3 regions of the Vibrio breoganii genome follow, and region 3 is predicted to be linked to each of the others. Evidence: riboswitches for the same ligand, from Rfam matches in the RefSeq annotation. Region 3 holds a riboswitch; each other region holds the start of a gene.
What was found. Region 3 has a riboswitch for thiamine pyrophosphate ahead of thiD (bifunctional hydroxymethylpyrimidine kinase/phosphomethylpyrimidine kinase). Riboswitches for the same ligand answer to the same signal wherever they lie in the genome.
Positions count from the first base shown of each region.

Region 1: linked by a shared signal. The riboswitch ahead of OCU35_RS00145 (thiamine phosphate synthase) and the one ahead of thiD (bifunctional hydroxymethylpyrimidine kinase/phosphomethylpyrimidine kinase) in region 3 are both predicted to bind thiamine pyrophosphate.
Region 2: linked by a shared signal. The riboswitch ahead of thiC (phosphomethylpyrimidine synthase ThiC) and the one ahead of thiD (bifunctional hydroxymethylpyrimidine kinase/phosphomethylpyrimidine kinase) in region 3 are both predicted to bind thiamine pyrophosphate.

Region 1 is NZ_AP024864.1:28,636-35,763, forward strand. It holds rRNA gene OCU35_RS00125 (23S ribosomal RNA) at 1-1,471, shown strand, start outside; rRNA gene rrf (5S ribosomal RNA) at 1,562-1,677, shown strand; tRNA gene OCU35_RS00135 (tRNA-Ser) at 1,760-1,850, shown strand; gene crcB (fluoride efflux transporter CrcB) at 2,080-2,463, shown strand; TPP riboswitch at 2,503-2,616, shown strand; gene OCU35_RS00145 (thiamine phosphate synthase) at 2,696-3,880, shown strand; gene OCU35_RS00150 (HesA/MoeB/ThiF family protein) at 3,870-4,631, shown strand; gene thiS (sulfur carrier protein ThiS) at 4,624-4,833, shown strand; gene OCU35_RS00160 (thiazole synthase) at 4,836-5,618, shown strand; gene thiH (2-iminoacetate synthase ThiH) at 5,615-6,727, shown strand; gene OCU35_RS00170 (aminopeptidase P family protein) at 6,819-7,128, opposite strand, start outside.
Region 2 is NZ_AP024865.1:971,759-978,886, reverse strand. It holds gene OCU35_RS17360 (VWA domain-containing protein) at 1-328, shown strand, start outside; gene OCU35_RS17355 (BatD family protein) at 318-1,616, shown strand; gene OCU35_RS17350 (LysR family transcriptional regulator) at 1,643-2,551, shown strand; gene OCU35_RS17345 (hypothetical protein) at 3,000-3,320, opposite strand; TPP riboswitch at 3,545-3,643, shown strand; gene thiC (phosphomethylpyrimidine synthase ThiC) at 3,753-5,684, shown strand; gene OCU35_RS17335 (alkaline phosphatase family protein) at 5,948-7,128, opposite strand, start outside.
Region 3 is NZ_AP024865.1:762,155-769,282, reverse strand. It holds gene OCU35_RS16560 (OmpP1/FadL family transporter) at 1-1,120, shown strand, start outside; gene OCU35_RS16555 (phospholipase D family protein) at 1,175-2,692, opposite strand; gene OCU35_RS16550 (nitroreductase family protein) at 2,722-3,450, opposite strand; gene OCU35_RS16545 (cupin domain-containing protein) at 3,527-4,186, shown strand; TPP riboswitch at 4,240-4,337, shown strand; gene thiD (bifunctional hydroxymethylpyrimidine kinase/phosphomethylpyrimidine kinase) at 4,399-5,223, shown strand; gene OCU35_RS16535 (ABC transporter ATP-binding protein) at 5,232-6,002, shown strand; gene OCU35_RS16530 (ABC transporter permease) at 5,995-6,789, shown strand; gene OCU35_RS16525 (ABC transporter substrate-binding protein) at 6,823-7,128, shown strand, end outside.

The sequences.
Region 1 (7,128 bases), on a different replicon from region 3:
CTAGGTGGGCCTGGCGATGGTTGTCCAGGTTCAAGTATGTAGGCGGAAAGTTTAGGTAAATCCGGACTTTCTTAACGCTGAGATACGATGTCGAGCTGCTACGTGCAGTGAAGTCATTGATGCCATGCTTCCAGGAAAAGCCTCTAAGCTTCAGATTATAAGAAATCGTACCCCAAACCGACACAGGTGGTCGGGTAGAGAATACCAAGGCGCTTGAGAGAACTCGGGTGAAGGAACTAGGCAAAATGGTACCGTAACTTCGGGAGAAGGTACGCTCTTGGCGGTGAAGTCCCTTGCGGATGGAGCTACTAGGAGTCGCAGATACCAGGTGGCTGCAACTGTTTATTAAAAACACAGCACTGTGCAAAATCGTAAGATGACGTATACGGTGTGACGCCTGCCCGGTGCCGGAAGGTTAATTGATGGGGTTAGACTTCGGTCGAAGCTCTTGATCGAAGCCCCGGTAAACGGCGGCCGTAACTATAACGGTCCTAAGGTAGCGAAATTCCTTGTCGGGTAAGTTCCGACCTGCACGAATGGCGTAATGATGGCCACGCTGTCTCCACCCGAGACTCAGTGAAATTGAAATCGCTGTGAAGATGCAGTGTACCCGCGGCTAGACGGAAAGACCCCGTGAACCTTTACTACAGCTTGGCACTGAACATTGACCCTACATGTGTAGGATAGGTGGGAGGCTTTGAAGACGGTACGCCAGTATCGTTGGAGCCGTCCTTGAAATACCACCCTTGTAGTGTTGATGTTCTAACTTAGTCCCCTTATCGGGGATGAGGACAGTGCCTGGTGGGTAGTTTGACTGGGGCGGTCTCCTCCCAAAGAGTAACGGAGGAGCACGAAGGTGGGCTAAACACGGTTGGACATCGTGTGGTTAGTGCAATGGCATAAGCCCGCTTGACTGCGAGAATGACAATTCGAGCAGGTGCGAAAGCAGGTCATAGTGATCCGGTGGTTCTGAATGGAAGGGCCATCGCTCAACGGATAAAAGGTACTCCGGGGATAACAGGCTGATACCGCCCAAGAGTTCATATCGACGGCGGTGTTTGGCACCTCGATGTCGGCTCATCACATCCTGGGGCTGAAGTCGGTCCCAAGGGTATGGCTGTTCGCCATTTAAAGTGGTACGCGAGCTGGGTTTAGAACGTCGTGAGACAGTTCGGTCCCTATCTGCCGTGGGCGTTGGAAGATTGAAGGGGGCTGCTCCTAGTACGAGAGGACCGGAGTGGACGAACCTCTGGTGTTCGGGTTGTCATGCCAATGGCATTGCCCGGTAGCTAAGTTCGGAATCGATAACCGCTGAAAGCATCTAAGCGGGAAGCGAGCCCTGAGATGAGTCTTCCCTGGCACTTTAAGTGTCCTAAAGGGTTGTTCGAGACTAGAACGTTGATAGGCAGGGTGTGTAAGTGCTGCGAGGCATTGAGCTAACCTGTACTAATTGCCCGTGAGGCTTAACCATACAACACCCAAGGGGTTTTGTGGACTCAAAGTAGAACTTTGAATGTGTGATATAACTTTTAAATAATAGCTTTCCGAATTTTAAAATTTGCTTGGCGACCATAGCATTGTGGACCCACCTGATTCCATGCCGAACTCAGAAGTGAAACATAATAGCGCCGATGGTAGTGTGGGGTTTCCCCATGTGAGAGTAGGACATCGCCAGGCTTTAATTAAGTTTTTAGATTTAACGATCTGAAAGCAAATACTGGATAAGGCATTTATAAGACCTTAACTAGTAACAATTTGTGGAGAGATGGCTGAGTGGTCGAAAGCACCGGTCTTGAAAACCGGCAACCGTTAATAGCGGTTCTAGGGTTCAAATCCCTATCTCTCCGCCACATTACAAAAAACCGCTGATTCGTCAGCGGTTTTTTTGTATCTGTAGTATTTCAAATCCTCTTTTATAAACTCCCCAGTCTTTTGTCGTTATTTTATGCAATCTAAACTTTTGCACGATATGCGATGCATATGTTTGCTATGCTATCGATCTATATCACACAAAAGCACCTATAAGTGACAGGTGTAACTTTTTAAATGTAATCGTATTTTACGAAGGAGAACTAGGGAATGGGACAGCTTGCAACCCTTGGATTTATCGCAATTGGTGGTGCTTTTGGTGCTTGTTCGCGATATTTGATTTCTGAACTGTGTGTTGTATTGCTAGGGCGTGGTTTTCCGTATGGTACCTTGACGGTCAATATTGTAGGTTCATTTATCATGGGAACATTGATTGCCCTATTTGAAAATGAAGTGATTGCTGTCGACCCTTGGCGTCAAATCATCGGCCTTGGCTTCTTAGGTGCGTTAACGACTTTTTCTACCTTCTCTATGGATAATGTCCTTATGTTCCAACAAGGGGACTACTGGAAGGCTGGATTGAACATTGTGCTTAATGTGGTGTTCAGTATCTCTGCTGCAATGATTGGATTCCATTTAGTCTTCAAAAACTAACATGTCTGCTTTGTTCTTCTCGTAGTTTATATATAATGGAACTGCTTGTCGGAGTGCTGAAGTGTTAATCACAAGATGCTGAGACCGTGAATACGGAATTCGTTGAACCTGATACAGGGTAATACCTGCGAAGGAAACAAGGTGGTCACTTCGAAAAGCTATTGGGTTTCTATCTAATACTTGTACCATCAATCTATCCGACAAGCTGTGTTTTTTACAGAAGGATAGGGCGATGGAATCCCCGCTAAATAGTTATATACAATCTCCAACGATAACTCCTGCTTTTGATAAAGCGTTCTCACTTGTCGCTAGTAAGGCAACTACTGCTGGCTTTAGCAATGTGATAACTGCGATCTCTGCTGGAGACAGTTATGCTGTAGTCACTCCTAACCAAACATTTAAGCTTGTTGTTGAGACAAATGTAGAACAGCAGTTTTCTGCAACTATAGTCGATTCAGAGAATAATAAGCTTGCTTCCCTGATAGTTCTTCATGCTAAAGGGCAGGACTCAATCACTCTGAGTGATGGTAGCTCCTTTGAGTGGACATATAAACCTGAAGATTACCTGACCAGTTGTGACGACTATTTAGCATGGCTTCTCACCGCTTTGTCTTTAGAGTTCACTATTGAAGATGCTGCTCTTATTGCCAAAAGCGCCTTGCATGTTTCATGTGAAACATGGCCGAACCACATCAAATTCTTTCCTCAATTAGCCACAACCCATCAACAAGTGTCGGCTCGAAAATCGGCGCGATGCTTTGGCTTATATCCAGTGCTTGATAGGCTTGAGCTTGTCGATGAAATTGCCCAAAGCGATGTGAACATTCTCCAACTTAGAATTAAAGATCAGTCTAATGAGACGGTTTCTGAAGATGTGAGGCGAGCAATTCAGATCGGAAAACAGCGCGGAGTGGATGTTGTCATTAATGATTACTGGGAGCTGGCGTTAGAGCATGGTGCTTCTTGCATTCACTTAGGGCAAGAAGACCTAGCAGAGTTAGCTGACAGCCGTCTGTTAAGTAGTGACACAGGTTTAGGGATATCAACGCATGGGTATTATGAAATCATCAATGCGTTGCAGTACAAGCCTTCGTATTTGGCACTAGGGCACATCTTTCCTACTACCACAAAAGATATGCCGTCTTCTCCACAAGGCCTAATTAAGCTTAATTTATATCAGGCTCTCATCACCTCTATCGGTGAACAAAGAGGTGAAATACTGCCTTCCGTAGCGATTGGCGGGATTAACCTAGAGCGCGCTCCGTTAGTCATAGAGTCAGGTGTAACGAGTGTGGCCGTGGTGAGGGCGGTAACACAAGCGCACGATAAGCATGAAGCTGTTGCACAATTCCAACAACTGTTCGAACACCTCAATGAAAAAGTAAACCGATTAGAAGAGGCTTCTGATGCTGTCTGACCAGGAATTTTTGCGCTATCAACGCCAGATCATGCTTCCTGAGCTGGGAGAGAGTGGGCAGAGATTATTGCTCGATGCCAAGGTACTTATCGTTGGGTGTGGTGGTTTAGGCAGTGCAGTGGCGTTGCAACTGGCTGGCGCAGGTATAGGTAAGTTGGTGCTTTGTGATGACGATAGTGTTGAATTAAGTAACCTGCATCGTCAACTAAGCTACAGAGAATCGGACCTTGGCCAAGCAAAAGCGAAAGCGCTTGCGGGACAAATCCAACGACTCAATCCATCGATCAGTACTCGTAGTGTAAACAGACGAATGTCTTTAGATTTACTCAACATCGAAGTCAGCATGGCCGATCTCGTTGTGGACTGTAGTGATAACTTCCCAACAAGACAAGACATCAACAAGGCCTGTACCTTAAACCAAACCCCATTAGTATCCGGTGCAGCGATAGGCTGGGACGGCCAAGTTGCTTACTTTGATGGGCAACAACAGAGTGCTTGTTATCACTGCCTATATCCGTTCAGTGAGTCCAATCAAGCCACAAAATGCAGCGATGCCGGTGTCATGGGACCGAGTGTAAACATGATAGGCAGTCTTCAATCTATGCTCGCAATAAGAGCGATCACAGAACCTGAAACACTGAATACCGGCGAATTGATGGTGTTTAATGGACGAGAGATGAGCCACCAAAAATTTGCGATTGAGAAAGATGAAAGTTGCGCGGTATGTAGCGAGGGAAACAACAATGAATGAAGTAGTCGTAACTATTAACGAGAAGCCAACCAATATTGGTATGGAATCCAATCTTATCGAGGTATTAGATAAGCAAGGCATTCCTTCTGAGGGCTGTGCTATTGCGGTGAACAACAAGGTGATTCCAAAATCAAAATGGAACACTATTCAAATACAAAAAGGCGACACACTCTCTGTGTTCCGTGCGATAGCTGGAGGCTAACAATGCTTAAAATTGCAGATAAGACATTTAAATCAAGACTGTTCACCGGGACTGGTAAGTACGCTAATAACACCTTGATGGCATCTTCAATCGAAGCCTCTGAGTCTGAGTTAGTGACCATGGCACTGAAGCGTGTTGATGTATTTGATCGACAAGATGATATCTTGAAGCCACTGAATGACCTTGGCGTTAACCTTTTACCCAATACTTCCGGTGCAAAGAATGCAGAGGATGCAATTTTTGCCGCTCACCTCGCTAGAGAAGCCCTGCAGACAAATTGGCTTAAGCTAGAGATTCACCCTGATCCAAAGTACTTGATGCCAGATCCAATCGAGACATTGAAGGCTGCAGAACAATTGGTTAAGGATGGCTTTATCGTTCTACCTTATTGCCATGCTGACCCAGTTCTATGTAAGCGCCTAGAGGAAGTGGGCTGTGCTGCCGTTATGCCGCTAGGGGCGCCAATCGGTACTAATAAAGGATTGGCTTCTATCGATTTCCTGAAGATCATCATTGAGCAAGCTAACGTTCCTGTTATCGTCGATGCAGGTATAGGCGCTCCGTCTCATGCAGCACAAGCGATGGAATTAGGCGCAGATGCCGTTTTGGTTAATACCGCAATGGCTACAGCGGGCGATCCGGTTGCTATTAGTCGAGCGTTTAAGCTAGCGGTTGAGGCGGGTAGAATGGCTTACGTAGCAGGCTTAGGTGCTCAGCAATTAAGTGCGGTAGCTTCTAGCCCTATGACCGCATTTCTGGACTCTCAGTATGAGGCCAAATTATGAGTTTTGTAGATGTCTTTAAATCTACTGACTGGAGTGAGAGCTATCTATCCATTATGTCTAAGACAGCAATGGATGTTGAAAAAGCGCTAGCGAAACCTAGGCTCGATATAGAAGATTTTAAAGCGCTGATCTCACCAGCCGCAGAACCGTTTTTAGAATCGATGGCACAGCTTTCTTACCAGAGAACAAGACAGCGTTTCGGTTCTACCGTCGGACTATACGTTCCTTTGTACCTATCGAATCTTTGCTCAAACGATTGCACTTATTGTGGTTTCTCCATGAAGAATAAGATTAAGCGTAAGACGCTTGATCTGGACGAGATTGGTTTGGAGATCGATGCGCTTAAGGCAATGAAGTTTGACAGTGTTTTGTTGGTAACGGGAGAACACCAGAGCAAAGTCGGTATGGATTATTTCCGACAAGTACTTCCTGAGATCAAAAAGGATTTCAATTATCTAGCGATGGAAGTACAGCCACTGGATCAAGAACAGTATGCCGAACTAAAGACACTTGGCCTAGATGCGGTCATGGTTTATCAAGAAACCTATAACCCTTCGACGTATGCAGAGCATCATCTTAAAGGCTCTAAAACGGACTTCTACTATCGACTGGAAACACCCGATAGATTAGCCAAAGCAGGGATTGATAAGATTGGCATAGGTGCGCTTATCGGCTTGGACAATTGGCGTGTTGATAGTTTGTTTGTTGCTACCCACCTGGAATACTTAGAAAGAACCTACTGGAAGTCTCGCTACAGTATTTCTCTACCTAGATTGAGACCTTGCGAGGGAGGGGTACAACCTAAATCAATATTGAATGATAAGCAGATGGTACAACTTATTTGTGCCTACCGTCTCTTTAATCAGCACGTTGATATTTCTCTTTCTACACGCGAGTCAGCCACCTTTAGAGACAACATTCTGCCATTAGGTGTAACTACAGTTTCAGCGGCATCTAAGACCCAGCCAGGTGGCTATGCGGTCGATACTGAGGAACTGGAACAGTTTGAAATCTCAGATGAACGTTCAGCCGCAGAAGTGGAAATGGCGATCAGAAATAGAGGATTGGAACCGGTGTGGAGAGATTGGACTTCGATATACTCGGGCTAAGCGTTTCGAGCTAGATGTTTCACGTGAAACCAAAATAAAAAACCAGTGGCGCGTAACCACTGGTTTTTTTGTTCGTAACTGACTACGACGATTAAATGGCGCTCGTTGCTTGTTCAAGCCACTGTTTCACTTCGCCATCTACAAGGGGTGAAAGGTCGTTCCATACCTTTTGATGGTACGTGTTTAGCCACTCAACTTCGTGCGCAGATAATAGAGAGAGGTCAATGTTACGTGTATCGATAGGGCAGCGTGTTAGGGATTCGAAGCCTAACACCGAGAAATCGCCGGCTGTTTCAATCTCAACAACAATCTCTAGGTTTTCGATGCGAATACCAAACTCGTCGGTGCGGTAGTAACCCGGTTCATTAGACAGAACCATACCTGCTTCTAACGCTGTATCA
Region 2 (7,128 bases), 210 kb from region 3:
CACGGATGTGGAGCATAACTTGAAAGCGATGCAGGCCATTGTTGATGAGGTGAACCGGCTCAGTGAGAGTCAGGCTGGCACCACTGATGGTCCTGAAGACTCCATGGAGCTTGGCGAAAAGCCACAAACAGGGGATGGCGCTGAAGACCAAGCGGTGGCGGCAATGATGCTAAAAGAGACGCTCAATGCCAATGAAATACTGGGCAGTGATGAGCTTGCTGATAAGTGGCTACGTAAGGTGGAGTCCGACCCTAAGTTCTTTTTAAGAGCGAAGTTTCAAATTGAGTTAATTAATCGTCAAAGTGAGGAGCCAAGTCATGCGAAATAACGGTTGGCGTCTTATCTTCATCGCTTTCATGTTTATGGCGTTTTCGACAAGTAGCCTTGCCAATGACATAGCGCAGTTGCAACGCAGTGGCGGGGTGCAGATAAAGAGCTGGTTGAATGATCGTCAAGATATCAAACAACCAGAGCAGGTCACTATCAATGAGCAGCTCACCCTATATATAGAGGTATCGACACCGCGCTGGTTTTCCGGCGGGACTCGAATTGGTGGCATTGAAATACCGGATGTCATAGCCAAGCAGCGCTCCCAACTAGCGGTTAATTACGCAGAGAGGCGAAAGGGCGCGACCTGGTCAGTACAGTTATGGGAGGTTGACCTATATCCGCAGAAGAGCGGAGAGTTTGTTATCCCACCGCTTGCGGTGCAGGTACAAGTCTCTATTGATAGCGGCGAGAATGTGAAAGGCAACCTCTACACTGAACCGTTGCGATTTACGGCTAGCCTGCCAAGCGGACTATTGACGGAAGAAACGCTGTGGATTAATAGCCCTAAGGCTGAAATAAGCCAGCAGTGGCAGCAGTCTAATCAAGAACTCAAAGCCGGTGATACCATTACCCGCACCATTAGCGTTGAGGCAACAGATACCTTATCGGTGTTGTTACCTCCAATAATGGCTACCGATAGCGTGAATAGAAGCAATCGCTATCAAGCGTATGCAAAGCCAGTCAGGTTATCGGACACGCAAAATCGAGGTCAGTATCAAGCTCAGAGAGTCGAAGAAGAGGTCTATGTACTGCAAACTGGCGGAGAACTCTCCTTTCCTGAGTACTCCATTTCTTGGTGGGATTCAGACAAAGGTGAGTTGCGTGAATTGAGACTTGAGGGGCAGTCTTTTAAGGTGTCTCATACCTTCTCTTCATGGGTGCGCTATTATAAAGATAACTTACTGATTACATTGTTTGTTTTTATCTCAGTTATTGGGTTTTATTTGGCGTTAAAACGCTATTATAAGAGCCAACCTAAGCCTGCTTGGTGGCTGTTTGTTCAAGAATTGAAGTTAGGTAATGAACAGCGAATCCGTGCCTGTTTGTATGCGAGATTACGCTCTCAATCGGGTGACTTACAATTGAGTGCATTGTCGAGCAGTGCTGATTGGCAAATACTAGCGAAGCAAATTCAACACGAGAAGATTTCTTTTATTAAGGGATGCTCTCTATGGCGAGAAATAGGAAGACTGGCTAATCAAAAAAATGAGCAAAGGAAATCGCATTATCTCGCTTTGCCCCAATTGGCGAGGCTAAATGAGCGCTACAAAGGCCCTAAATCTTAGCTTTGGGGTAAACACAATAGGAACCTATGAAAAGTACTGAGCTAAATTTAATCCCTTTCTTTGTCGCAGTGTACGAAGAAAGCAGTATGTCTAAAGCCGCCAATCGTCTTGGGGTCAGCCAGCCTGCGGTCAGTAAGTCTTTAAAGCGCCTACGAGAGATTTATGACGATCCTTTGTTCCACAGAAGCCCAACAGGGGTCACGCCTACGACCTTTGCTGAGGACATCTATCCTGCATTGTCTGCATCGTTTAAGAACTTCACTTCTACTCTATCCGCGACTCGGGATTTCGATCCCAAGATATCGGAGCGCATTTTTTCAATAGCCTGCATGACGCCCATTGCTTATCAGTTGATGCCTGAACTTTTACTTAAGATTAAGTCAAAAGCACCCAACATAGACCTTGAGGTACACCCTCTATTTACGGAAGATCATGAATCTGATTTGCGTTTGCAAAGATATGATTTGGTGATTGATATGAAGCCGCTAGAAAGAACGTCACTTAAGGTCGTTAAATTGGGAAGAGAATCCATCAAAGTGATTGCTCGAGAAGGGCATCCAAGGCTGTCAGGGGAGATAACGGTAGAAGAGTTCTTACAGGAAGGGCATGTCGCAGTGTCGCGCTGGAAGAGCCGAAGTGCATTGTTGTCGAGTCACCACTTTCAAGATCTCAACAAGCGAAGGATTGTTTATCGTTCCCCTGGGGTATTAGAGATGCTGCCGGTGGTATGTAAAACGGATTACATCGCTCTTTTCCCTGCCTCAGCCATTGATACTATGGCAAAGCACTATCCGATCCAGAGTTTAGAGACCCCATTTCTAGATATTTCTGAAGATATTTGCATGCTCTGGCACCCAAGTAGAACCACAGAAAATGGCCATAAATGGTTACGAAGCCAAGTGCAGTCAGTGTCAAAGGTGATCTTTAAAGATTAGCGTGATGAAGAGAAAAGGCCCACTTGGTATTATCACTCCATAGGGCCTGCTGACCTTTTGCGGTTGAATTTTGCTCGGCCAGAAGCCATTTAATCAAGGCGAGTGGCTTGCCGCCTAGTCATCTAAGCAAAAGCCGCTTAACGACGAGTAAATGGCTTCTGGCCGAGCCCTTCTGGCCGAGCCCTTCTGGCCGAGCCCTTCTGGCCGAGCCCTTCTGGCCGAGCCCTTCTGGCCGAGCCCTTCTGGCCGAGCCCTTCTGGCCGAGCCCTTCTGGCCGAGCCCTTCGGGTAGCGTTTGTTGGGCATTTCTACCGCGTTAGTCCCATTTCATGTGGAACCACCACACCTAAAAGTGACTGCCTTGTATAAATACCCAACAATTCGCTACAAAAACAACCGCAAAAGGTCAGCAGGCCCTTAAAATACCAAGAGGGTCGTTAGTCTATATGTTATAGGCTATGCCAGCGTTTACCCGCTTCGAATCCTACGAGCGACGACATACGTTCTAGGTATATCGATGGAGTGCACTGGGTGTTTTCTTGCGCTTCAGTGAACTGGTTAAAGAAAGATTTGTAGATAGTGAACATATCTTCGTTTGTACCAGTAATCGCTGTTTCTCTTGCTAGCTTTCTCGCTTTTTGAGTCAGGTAGCTCTCAATTACGCTTGATTCGCCACGCAGTAAAGCGTGTTTGTTGATCCAGCCTAACTCGCCATTTGCGATGTCAGTAGTGATAGAGCTTTTAAGCAATGATAGTTTGGATGTATCCATTGATGCATTCCTACTTAGTAATAATCAAAAGACCACTTTTTCAGTACGATTGGGCATAGTTTATGAACAAGGGTGTTGAAAAAGATCGGCGCATCCTAGATCCAGAATCGCAGTTCGTCCACAAAAATCACACTAATTTACACTTATACCCATAAAGTAGTATGCGATTGATTTAGCAGAGTAATCTGCATCTTTTCTTCGTCGAAAAGGGATTGTATACTCGAAAATACTTGTCGGAGTGCCATAAGGCTGAGACCGTTAACTCGGGATCCGTTGAACCTGATCAGGCTAATACCTGCGAAGGGAACAAGAGTAGAGATCACACCACCACAGATCTCTATCCCCAGATCATAGCTCTATCTGAGTTATGGTCTTTCTTGTTGCATCCATCCGCCAAGCATTTGATAACCCTTAATTAATAGGAAAAATGCTATGTCGACACGTAAACAAGCAAGGCTAGACGCGAAACACTTTATTGATTCTTTGTCTGTTGAGCCATACCCCAATTCCACTAAGTGTTATATCCAGGGATCGCGGGCTGATATTCAGGTGCCAGTTCGTGAAATCGCCCTTGGAGACAGTCTAGTGGGAGGCACTAAAGATGTGCCTATTTTCCAGCCCAATGAACCCATCCATGTCTATGACACCTCCGGTGTATATACAGACCCAAACCACGCCATTGATCTTTATAGCGGATTGCCAAAACTAAGAGAGCAGTGGATAGAAGAGCGCGGTGATACTGCGTTATTGGATGAGGTGAGCTCTGTGTATACGAAGTCTCGCTTGCAAGACGACACCCTTGATGATCTGCGCTACGGCAATCTTCCACGTATTCGTCGAGCAGACGAGAATCAGTGTGTCACCCAGCTCCACTATGCTCGAAAAGGCATTATTACCCCTGAAATGGAGTACATCGCTATTCGAGAGAATATGGGCAGGCAGAAATTTGCCGATGAACAGTTAAATCAGCAGCATCCGGGGCATAACTTTGGCGCAAACTTGCCTAAAGAGATCACCCCTGAATTTGTTCGCAAAGAAGTGGCTGAAGGACGCGCGATCATCCCTTCTAACATCAACCACCCAGAAGCTGAGCCTATGATCATTGGCCGCAACTTCCTGGTTAAGGTGAACGCCAATATAGGAAACTCGTCGGTCAGTTCATCCATTGAAGAAGAGGTTGAGAAACTGGTGTGGTCGACACGTTGGGGCGCCGATACGGTGATGGATCTATCCACTGGACGAAATATCCATGAGACTCGCGAGTGGATACTGCGAAACAGCCCAGTTCCTATTGGCACGGTGCCAATGTATCAAGCATTAGAAAAGGTCAACGGAGTAGCCGAGAATCTGAATTGGGAGGTGATGCGAGATACCTTGATTGAGCAAGCCGAGCAGGGCGTGGATTACTTCACCATACACGCAGGCTTGTTATTGCGTTATGTGCCAATGACGGCCAAACGCGTCACTGGCATTGTCTCTCGCGGTGGCTCCATCATTGCTAAGTGGTGTTTAGCTCACCATCAAGAAAGCTTTCTATACACACACTTTAGAGAGATCTGTGAGATCTGCGCCAAATATGACGTGGCATTATCGTTAGGAGACGGTCTGCGTCCAGGCTCAATCGCCGATGCCAATGATGAGGCGCAGTTCGCTGAACTGCGCACGCTAGGAGAGCTAACAAAGGTGGCTTGGGAGTATGACGTACAGGTGATCATCGAAGGCCCAGGCCATGTGCCTATGCATATGATTCAAGAGAACATGCAGGAGCAACTTGAGCATTGTCATGAAGCGCCGTTTTACACGCTAGGCCCGCTGACCACAGATATTGCACCGGGTTACGACCATATTACCTCGGGTATTGGCGCCGCTTTGATAGGTTGGTACGGCTGCGCCATGCTTTGCTATGTGACACCGAAAGAGCATTTGGGTTTGCCTAACAAGGAAGACGTTAAAACCGGTCTCATCACCTATAAACTGGCGGCGCATGCAGCGGATTTGGCGAAAGGGCACCCTGGTGCTCAGATACGTGACAATGCCTTGTCTAAAGCGCGTTTTGAGTTCCGCTGGGAGGATCAATTTAACCTCTCGCTAGACCCAGATACTGCGCGCGCCTTTCATGATGAAACTCTGCCTCAAGAGTCGGGCAAGGTCGCACACTTCTGCTCTATGTGTGGCCCCAAGTTCTGTTCCATGAAGATCTCCCAAGAGGTGCGAGAGTATGCCAAGGATACAAAACAAGTAGCCGAAGACCAGAGGTTAGAGATTAAGATGCTAGATGATCCCTTAGAGGGCATGCGTCAAAAATCGCAAGAGTTTCTAGAGACTGGAGCTGAGCTTTATCATCCGAAAGAGAGCGTTAACTAAGCTGTTTAGATAGGAAAAAGGCAGCTCCTTTAGAGGAGTTGCCTTAAATTTGGGTAGTACTTAAATCTGTGCAGTTCTTAAATCTGGTAGAGAAGATCCTAGATCTCCGATAGGAGCACTCGGAGATGACGGAAATTACGGAAATGACGATTGACTTTTGTTATGTGTAAAAGGTCGTTTGATGAATTCCGAAGTACCAAATTGTGTCATGCCCGAGTGCTCTTATCGGGCATCTGCTCCTATGTAGCCAACGGAAAGTCAGGTTAATCCGCGTTGACCACCTCTTTTAACACATCACCTGTAGTGCCACTTGGCGGAGTAATGCCGAGAACATTCGATAATGTTGGTGCGATATCGTAGGGTGTTACGGCGCGCTCTACCTTCTGAGCTTTGGTATTGTAGCCCGCAAAAATAACCGGAACATAGGTGTCGTAGCTCCACGGAGAGCCGTGAGTCGAAGCCACAGTCAGACCATCCATATCATTGATATAGGTGCGAGGTGCAAACACTAGATACACATCACCAGAGCGGTTAGGTTGATAATTGTTACTCACTAACTGGTTAATATGGGTATTTGCTAAACGTCCTGCCGCCACGTCGGAACTGGTTACCGCATAGGCAACCCCATCAATCTTCATCGCTTCTTCTGCAATCACCGCTTGCAGTTCAGCAAGGTTGATCTTCTTCTCTCTCACCACGTCATGGTTTAAATACACATACGGCTGAGCATAGAGTCGGAAGATCTCTTCACCCACAGCAAACTCATTTTTAAGTCTTTGCTTAAGGTTATCGGTAAGCAGTGTGGTCTTGTCGAAATACTGTGCACGCTTAAGGCCTAAAGAGGCTGCAACGGTCGAGGATTCCGGCGCACCATGGTCTGCCGAAAGCACAATCAAGGTGTTATCCAAGCCAACATGATGGTCGATGTCTTCAAACAAGGATTTCAGGGTTCTATCTAAACGGATCAGGTTATCTTCTGCCTCTAAGCTTGATGGGCCGTACAGATGCAAAACATAGTCGTTAGAGGAAAAACTGACCGCCAAGTAGTCGGTCACATCTCGAGAGCCTAGTTTCTCTTGCTGTAGTAAGGTTTTGGTAAAATCCGCAGTGAGCTCATCGCCAGCAGGACTGACGGTTAGCATGGTTGAATAATACTGGAAGCTTGCCGGCCCATAGGGGTGTGGAAAGGTTCTTTGAAAACCGGCGAGATCAAACTTTTGCTCTTGTGAGACTTCTTCTAGGGTGTATTTGTCTCTGTCCAGTGCCAGTTCCCAGCGCTTGCCTGAGTACCGTGCAGGAATATCCTTTTCGTTCCAACGCTCTACCCACGCAGGATATGCATCGTAGTAGTAGTCACTGGTGACAAAATCAGAGGTCGCCTTAGAAAACCAAAATGCTTTACCGGTATGTCCCGCTAGAGAAATTGCGCCGCGGTCCTTAATAG
Region 3 (7,128 bases):
ATTATTTCTTCAAGAAGCGGTGACTGCGAATGCAGGTGTTGCTGGAGCGGGTGATGGTGTGTATACCGAATCCGCGGCTGCTCTGTGGACAAACCCTGCAACTATGTCTTTCATGGGAGAATCATTAACGACTATTAATGTAATGGCGTTTGATCTGAAAATGAAATATATCGATGATGATGATCCTGCCGGAAATGGTGAAGGACAATCTTACCTACCGTCTATTTCTATTTTCCATGCTCATCAGGTTTCGGAAAAAGTGCACTTAGGATTGGCGTTAGGTGCAGCTGGTGGCTCAAGCTTATCTTATGGTGATGACTGGGCAGGTGCCGGTGCATTAGATTCAATTACTCTAAATATAATAGTTATTAATCCATCTATGTCCTACAAGATCAATGACCAGTGGTCTCTTGGCGGAGGTGTGCAATTTAGTTGGGCAGCACTTGAACAATCGACTGCATTAGTGACAGCAGAGCAAGATTCTGACTGGGCTTATGGGTATAACGTGGGCGTTATGTACCGCCCAACACAAGATCTAGACTTTGGGTTGAGTTATCGCTCCAAATCAGAGCACGAATTTAAAATGGACCTTAAGCCAACTCTGGGACCTATTAATTCTTTGAGCACTGAGATTGATGTACCTGAAATTATCGATCTAAGCGTTCGCTATGGCTTTAGTGAGCAACTCAATTTACTAACAAGCATTCAATATCATCGTTGGAGCCGTTGGGATGACTCTGTTCTGGATCTTGGACTTCCTGTAGGCGATGGTCTGACTATTAAGCGTGACTGGGATGATGTTTGGAAGTTCGCTGTCGGTGCTGATTACAAACTTAGTTCGGATTGGCGCTTAAAAGCCGGCTTTTCTTACGAAACATCACCGCAAGACGATCCTTCAAAGCAATGGGCTGATCTACCAGTGGGCGAGCAATATCGTTATTCGGTAGGTGCTTCGACAAATTGGGATAATGTCGGTATTGATTTCTTCTATGAGTATGCTGATCTTGGTGATGTTAAATCGGCTCAGCGATCGCTTGGTGGACCTTTGGACAATAGTGTAGGTGTTAACGGCACCTTCGACGGACGCATCCACTTCGTAGGTGTGAACTTAACTATCTAATCTAGATAAACAAAAGCAAAACATACGAAATAGCCGACTTAAAGTCGGCTATTTTTATAACTGGTCTTCAATAGGCAGAATGCCCGCCATCCATGATCCCATTCGCCTCCACACACTTGCATCGGGCTCGCTAGTCAAGGTTTCTCCATTTTCGAGATCTCGCCAAACCAAGTCACCATCTTCTATTTCCAATTTATAGGCTGACTCTATTAGCTGCGCTTGTATTTCTGATTTTGACTCTGTTACAAAGGCTTTATGATCGAGAATTACGGCCATTTCAGTGTTGATATGGGCAGACCTAGGGTCCCAGTTCATCGAACCAACGAACAAAATGTGGTCGTCAATAAGCATGATCTTGGCATGCAGACTAGAGTGACCGCTACCCGTCATTGACCACTTACTTTTTATATTGGCAGAAGCCTTTACCTCCCAGAGCTCTACGCCACCCTTAAGAAGGTCTTTTCTATATTTAGAGTACCAACCATGCACGGCATACACATCGTTAGAGGCAAGAGAATTGGTAATAATGGCTACTTTCTTACCTGATTTGACGCCATCGACAAGCAGTGCAGTACCATCCGCAGTGGGTACGAAATAAGGCGAAATAATGATAAGTTCCGAATCAACACCTTCCAAAATTAACTGTAGGTCATCGATTAATTGGCTTCCTTCGCCAACGATTTTATTGGGCCTATCATAGAGAAGTTTACCTTCGCCCCAATATAACTGCAGTTTATGCTCTCTCATCTTGGAGTAGAATTGCAGGCGGGTCATGTCATATGCTCCAGAGGTAAATTGTTCTTCAAGTTCCTCATCCACTACAAACTGTTCTACTTCTTCTCTCTTTAATTCTGTTGCACTAGAGGTAATCCAATCAATAGGAACGGCAAAATCACTGTTCCAGTACTTGTCGAATTGCTCTCCGGTTTGTTCTACCGTGTTGCCATAAATTAATAAGTCAAAATCCCCAAACTCTACTGGTGAGTGATAGGAAAAATATTCATTTCCTATGTTTCTACCACCTACAACACTAGCGACACTATCTGCGGTAAGGGACTTATTGTGCATGCGGCTGTTTAGTCGTTCGAAGTCGGCTAGAAATCCCAGACCTCTCGCCGAGCGATAGTTGTTCGGATTAAATAGTCGAACATCAATATTAGGGTGGGAGTGAAGGTAGGCAAGATTATCGTCATTGCGCTTTTGCATGTCATCTAGCAATATTCGAACCCTAACACCGCGTTCTGCTGCCTCGAATAACCGCCAAGTCATTAAGTTGCCAGTGGCATCGTCACGGTAGATGTAATATTGAAGATCTAAGGTGTGCTCTGCAGACTCAATCAACACAATGCGTGCAAGTAGCGCATCGTGACCCTTATCTAAGGGGTAGAATCCAGTATAGATTGAGGTGTCATACTCTGATTGGTCAAAGTATTGAGCTAACTTACTGTCAGCCTGATAGCCAAGTTGATGTGTGACTGACTTTGGAAGAGGAGTCTGCTGTTGAGTAGCACACCCTGAAAGGATGCCAACAAATAAAACCAGTATTAGTTTCCAATGAGCAAATGTTGGCAATGATGACTTCCTTTGTTCTCTGTTGATGCTTAATGCTTGAAAATAACTTCTTCGTTTGGCACTCGATGTCTCTCTCCGTAGATGCCTTCTTCCGTTCGCTTGCCTACGCTAACAATCATAGTGATTTCATCATTTTTACCCAAGCCAAGTAGCTTTTTAGCGCGAACTGAATCAAAGCCTTCCATTGGGCAGGTGTCATAACCTTGGTCGCGTATCGCAGTCATAAAAGTCATTGCGGCTAAAGATGTGCTTTTATGCAGGCAGACTCGTAGGTCTTGCTTGGTGACTTCTCTCAACATAGGTTTCTTAATGCCCATAAAGGTCATCATGAGCTTTCTAAGAAAACCTTTGATGCCCAAGCTGTCATTACTATAAACAAACGGAATCAGTTTTTCGTAGTACCTAGTCGCACGCTTTGCGATGTCATCCATTGGCCTGCCCGCAAAATTCTCGCGTACCTGCGCTGCATTCATTTTAGCTCTTTGCTGCCATTTGTCTGGGGTAGTAACAAAAACCACCATTTCATTGGCCGTCTTAGCTGCATTCTGCCCCATACAGTATTTCGCAAGCTCGGCACGCTTCTCTTCACTGATGACTCGATGGAATTCCCACAACTGCATGTTACTGCTGTTTGGACTCAACACGGTCAACTCCAGCGCTTGTTGTACCTTGTCGTGGTCGAAATCTGCAGTTTGATCGTACTTGCGAACGGATCGGCGAGAGTGAATTAATTCTGAAAAGGGAAGATGTTCTGACATAACAAAGACTAAAATGATTAAGGATTCGTGTTTGTAACAGCTAATTTGATATGTTTCAACAAAGTAGGGGAAATGAATGTCATTGAATATGGATGTAAAACAAGGCGTTGTGATACAAGCATTGAATATGGATTGGCTGGCCAGCCCAGCCAAAGGCGTATGGCGAAAACCATTAGAGCGTGAAGCGGCCGAAACAGGACTTGTGACCTCAATAGTTAAATACGAGGCTGGCTCTCGGTTTTCTGAGCACAGTCATCCGTTTGGAGAAGAGATCTTCGTACTAGAAGGTGTCTTCTCAGATGAGGAGGGGGATTATCCTGCGGGCACTTATATTCGCAATCCTCCTGGTAGCAAACACTCTCCATTTAGCGAGCAGGGGTGTACCTTGTTTGTGAAGCTCAATCAATTTGATAAGGCAGATAAAACCACGGTGAGAATCAATACCCAAACCCAGCTTTGGCTGGCGGGAATTGGTAACTTGGAGGTTATGCCTTTGCATTCTTTTGAGGCTGAGAACGTGGCTTTAGTAAAATGGCCGAAAGGCGAACGCTTTCAACCTCATTCTCATTTTGGTGGAGAGGAGATTTTGGTTCTTTCTGGCGAGTTCCAAGATGAGTTTGGTCAATATCCTCAATACACTTGGATTCGTAGCCCTCACCAGAGTCAACATTTCCCATTTGTCGAAGAAGACACCATTATCTATGTCAAGACAGGGCATTTATTGTCTAGACTCTGAGTTTTGTCTATTTCTAGTTTCCTACCCATACTGACTCTGTTAGTATCGCCCCATCGTATTAGTCGGGGAGCCAATAGGCTGAGATCGCAGTAGCGAACCCGTGGAACCTGATTCAGTTAGTGCTGACGTAGGGAACTAGTCGCCATTCTAGCTATAGATCTTACTGTCCATAGCACAGCAGGCCTGGTTTCCGTTCGTCTGACGAAAAGGAAATGCCTGTGTCCCAATCAAAAAAGACTCCAATTGTTCTCACTATCGCTGGCTCTGACAGTGGTGGCGGTGCTGGTATTCAAGCCGACATTAAAGCCATCTCAGCAACCGGTAGCTACGCCTGCTCTGTAATCACAGCATTGACTGCGCAAAATACTCAGGGTGTGACTGGCATTTTGCCGATTTCGGCTGAGTTTATCGAACAGCAACTTGACGCCGTATTTACCGACCTTGATGTTGTAGCGGTAAAAGTCGGCATGCTTGCTGAAGCGGGTCTTATTCAAGCGGTAGTCAGAAAACTTAAGCAATACCAACCAAGATACCTAGTTGTAGACCCTGTCATGGTGGCAACAAGCGGTGATCTTCTTCTTCAGCAATCGGCTATCGAAACTCTGAAAATAGAGCTTCTTCCACTTGCGGATGTCATCACGCCAAACTTGCCGGAAGCAGCAACGTTGTTAGGTCAGTCTCTGCCAACGACCGAGGCACAAATGAATGCGATGATTGAAGATCTTCGAGGCTTGGACTGTAAAGCGATACTGCTTAAGGGGGGTCACTTAGAAAGTGAATCTACCAGTACTGATCTTCTTATTACGCCTAATGAGGTTGAAACCTTTACCGTTGAGCGTGTGAATACGCAAAATACCCATGGTACGGGTTGCACCTTATCTTCAGCGATCGCTTCTTTCTTAGCTCAAACGGGCTCACTGAGTGAATCCGTCGCTTTAGGAAAGAACTACATTTCCAATGCCATCGCCCATGCGGATGAATTGGAAGTGGGCAGTGGTCACGGCCCCGTGCACCATTTCTACGCCTTAAACAAATAGTACAGGTTATGTCGATTCATTCGCCTATGGGCATAGTGATTGAAAACGGAAGCTTGCAGTTCTCTGATGCAAGTTCCCCCCTGTTTAGCGACCTAAATCTACGCTTTCCTGAGGGAAGCTTTAGCAGTGTGCTGGGTAAAAGTGGCTGTGGTAAAACAAGCCTACTTCGCTTGTTGGCTGGGTTATTACCTGAAGATGTGCATTGGAGTGGCTCTATTCAAAGTGGCTTTAAGCATAATCTATCAGACTCAATCGCCTATATGGCGCAGCAAGATTTGTTAATGCCGTGGCTGAATGTGCTTGAGAATGTGTGCTTTAGTGACCGCTTTAGTCAAAAAAAGCTGAATAAACAGCAGCAGGCTGAGCGAAAACAACAGGCGAGTAGATTGCTGTCTAAATTAGGTTTAGAAGGGCAGGAAGATGTTTATCCAAGACAGCTTTCCGGCGGAATGAAACAGCGCGTCGCTCTTGCAAGAACCTTGATGCAAGACAAGCCTGTAGTGTTAATGGATGAACCCTTTTCTGCGTTAGATGCCGTCACGCGCTATCGTCTGCAAGATCTTGCTTGTGAGATGCTTGAAGGTAAAACGGTGGTTTTGATTACCCACGATCCACAAGAAGCCTTACGCCTTAGCGACCATATCTATCTGATGCAATCTCAGCCAGTAGAGATTGAAACTGTGCCTGTGCCAAGTGGAGATACACCGCGCCTGATCAATGCTGAAATGGCCGAGCTTCAACAAAGCATTATCGAGCAATTGGGAGGTCGTGATGACTAAACAAGTCGTTATTCAGCAAGGCCTTACCAGCCGAGTAAAAGCAAATACTTCTCACGTGATGCGCTTGATCATCTCATGCTTGGTGGTGCTTGGCTTATGGCAGGCAACGGTATCATTCTTTGATTTACCAAGCTTTATCTTGCCTGAGCCCATTGCGGTATTTGATCGTCTTGGCAGTCGCAGTGATGTACTTCTTCAACATACGATTGTTACCTCGCAAGAGATTGTTCTAGGGCTGTTGTTAGGCCTTAGCATGGGCCTGATGTTTGCCCTACAGATGTTGCTGTTCGAACCTCTGCGCCGTTGGTTACTGCCTATATTGATTGCCTCGCAAGCGATTCCCGTTTTTGCCATTGCGCCAATACTCATGCTTTGGTTTGGCTATGGCATAGCCTCAAAGGTTGTGATGGCTGCTCTAATTATCTTTTTCCCCGTGACCACATGTTGTTATGACGGACTGCGTAATACGCCAAAGGGCTACCTTGATTTGAGCAAAACCATGGGAGCCTCGCGTTGGCAACAACTCACACAAGTTCGATTACCTGCAGCCATGCCAGCATTGGCCTCTGGTATTCGTGTGGCTGTGGTGGTTGCGCCAATTGGTGCAGTAGTGGGCGAGTGGGTTGGCTCTAGCGCTGGTCTTGGTTATTTGATGCTTCAGGCCAACGCGCGAATGATGATTGATGAGATGTTTGCGGCGCTGTTTATTCTGGCACTTATCTCGGTCACCCTTTATTTCATCACAGACAGACTACTCAACAAATTTATCCCTTGGCAGTTTGATTAACTGCCAATCTTTTAATGTCGTTAAGGAAGAGACATGACCTTGTTTAAAAATACATTCAGTGCAGTACTGGCCGGTATTGCGCTTTTAGTGAGCGCGAGTGCTTCTGCGAAGGACAAAGAGCTGACCTTGATGCTGGATTGGTTCGTTAACCCAAATCATGGCCCTATCGTGATTGCTCAAGAGAAAGGCATGTTTGCCGAGCAAGGCCTAAAGGTAACCATTCAAGAGCCTGCTGACCCAAGTGTTCCTTCAAAGCTTGTGGCTGCCAATCAGGTAGACCTCGCCATCTCTTATCAACCTTCATTTCTCATTGATGTAGCCGCAGGTTTGCCCTTGGTG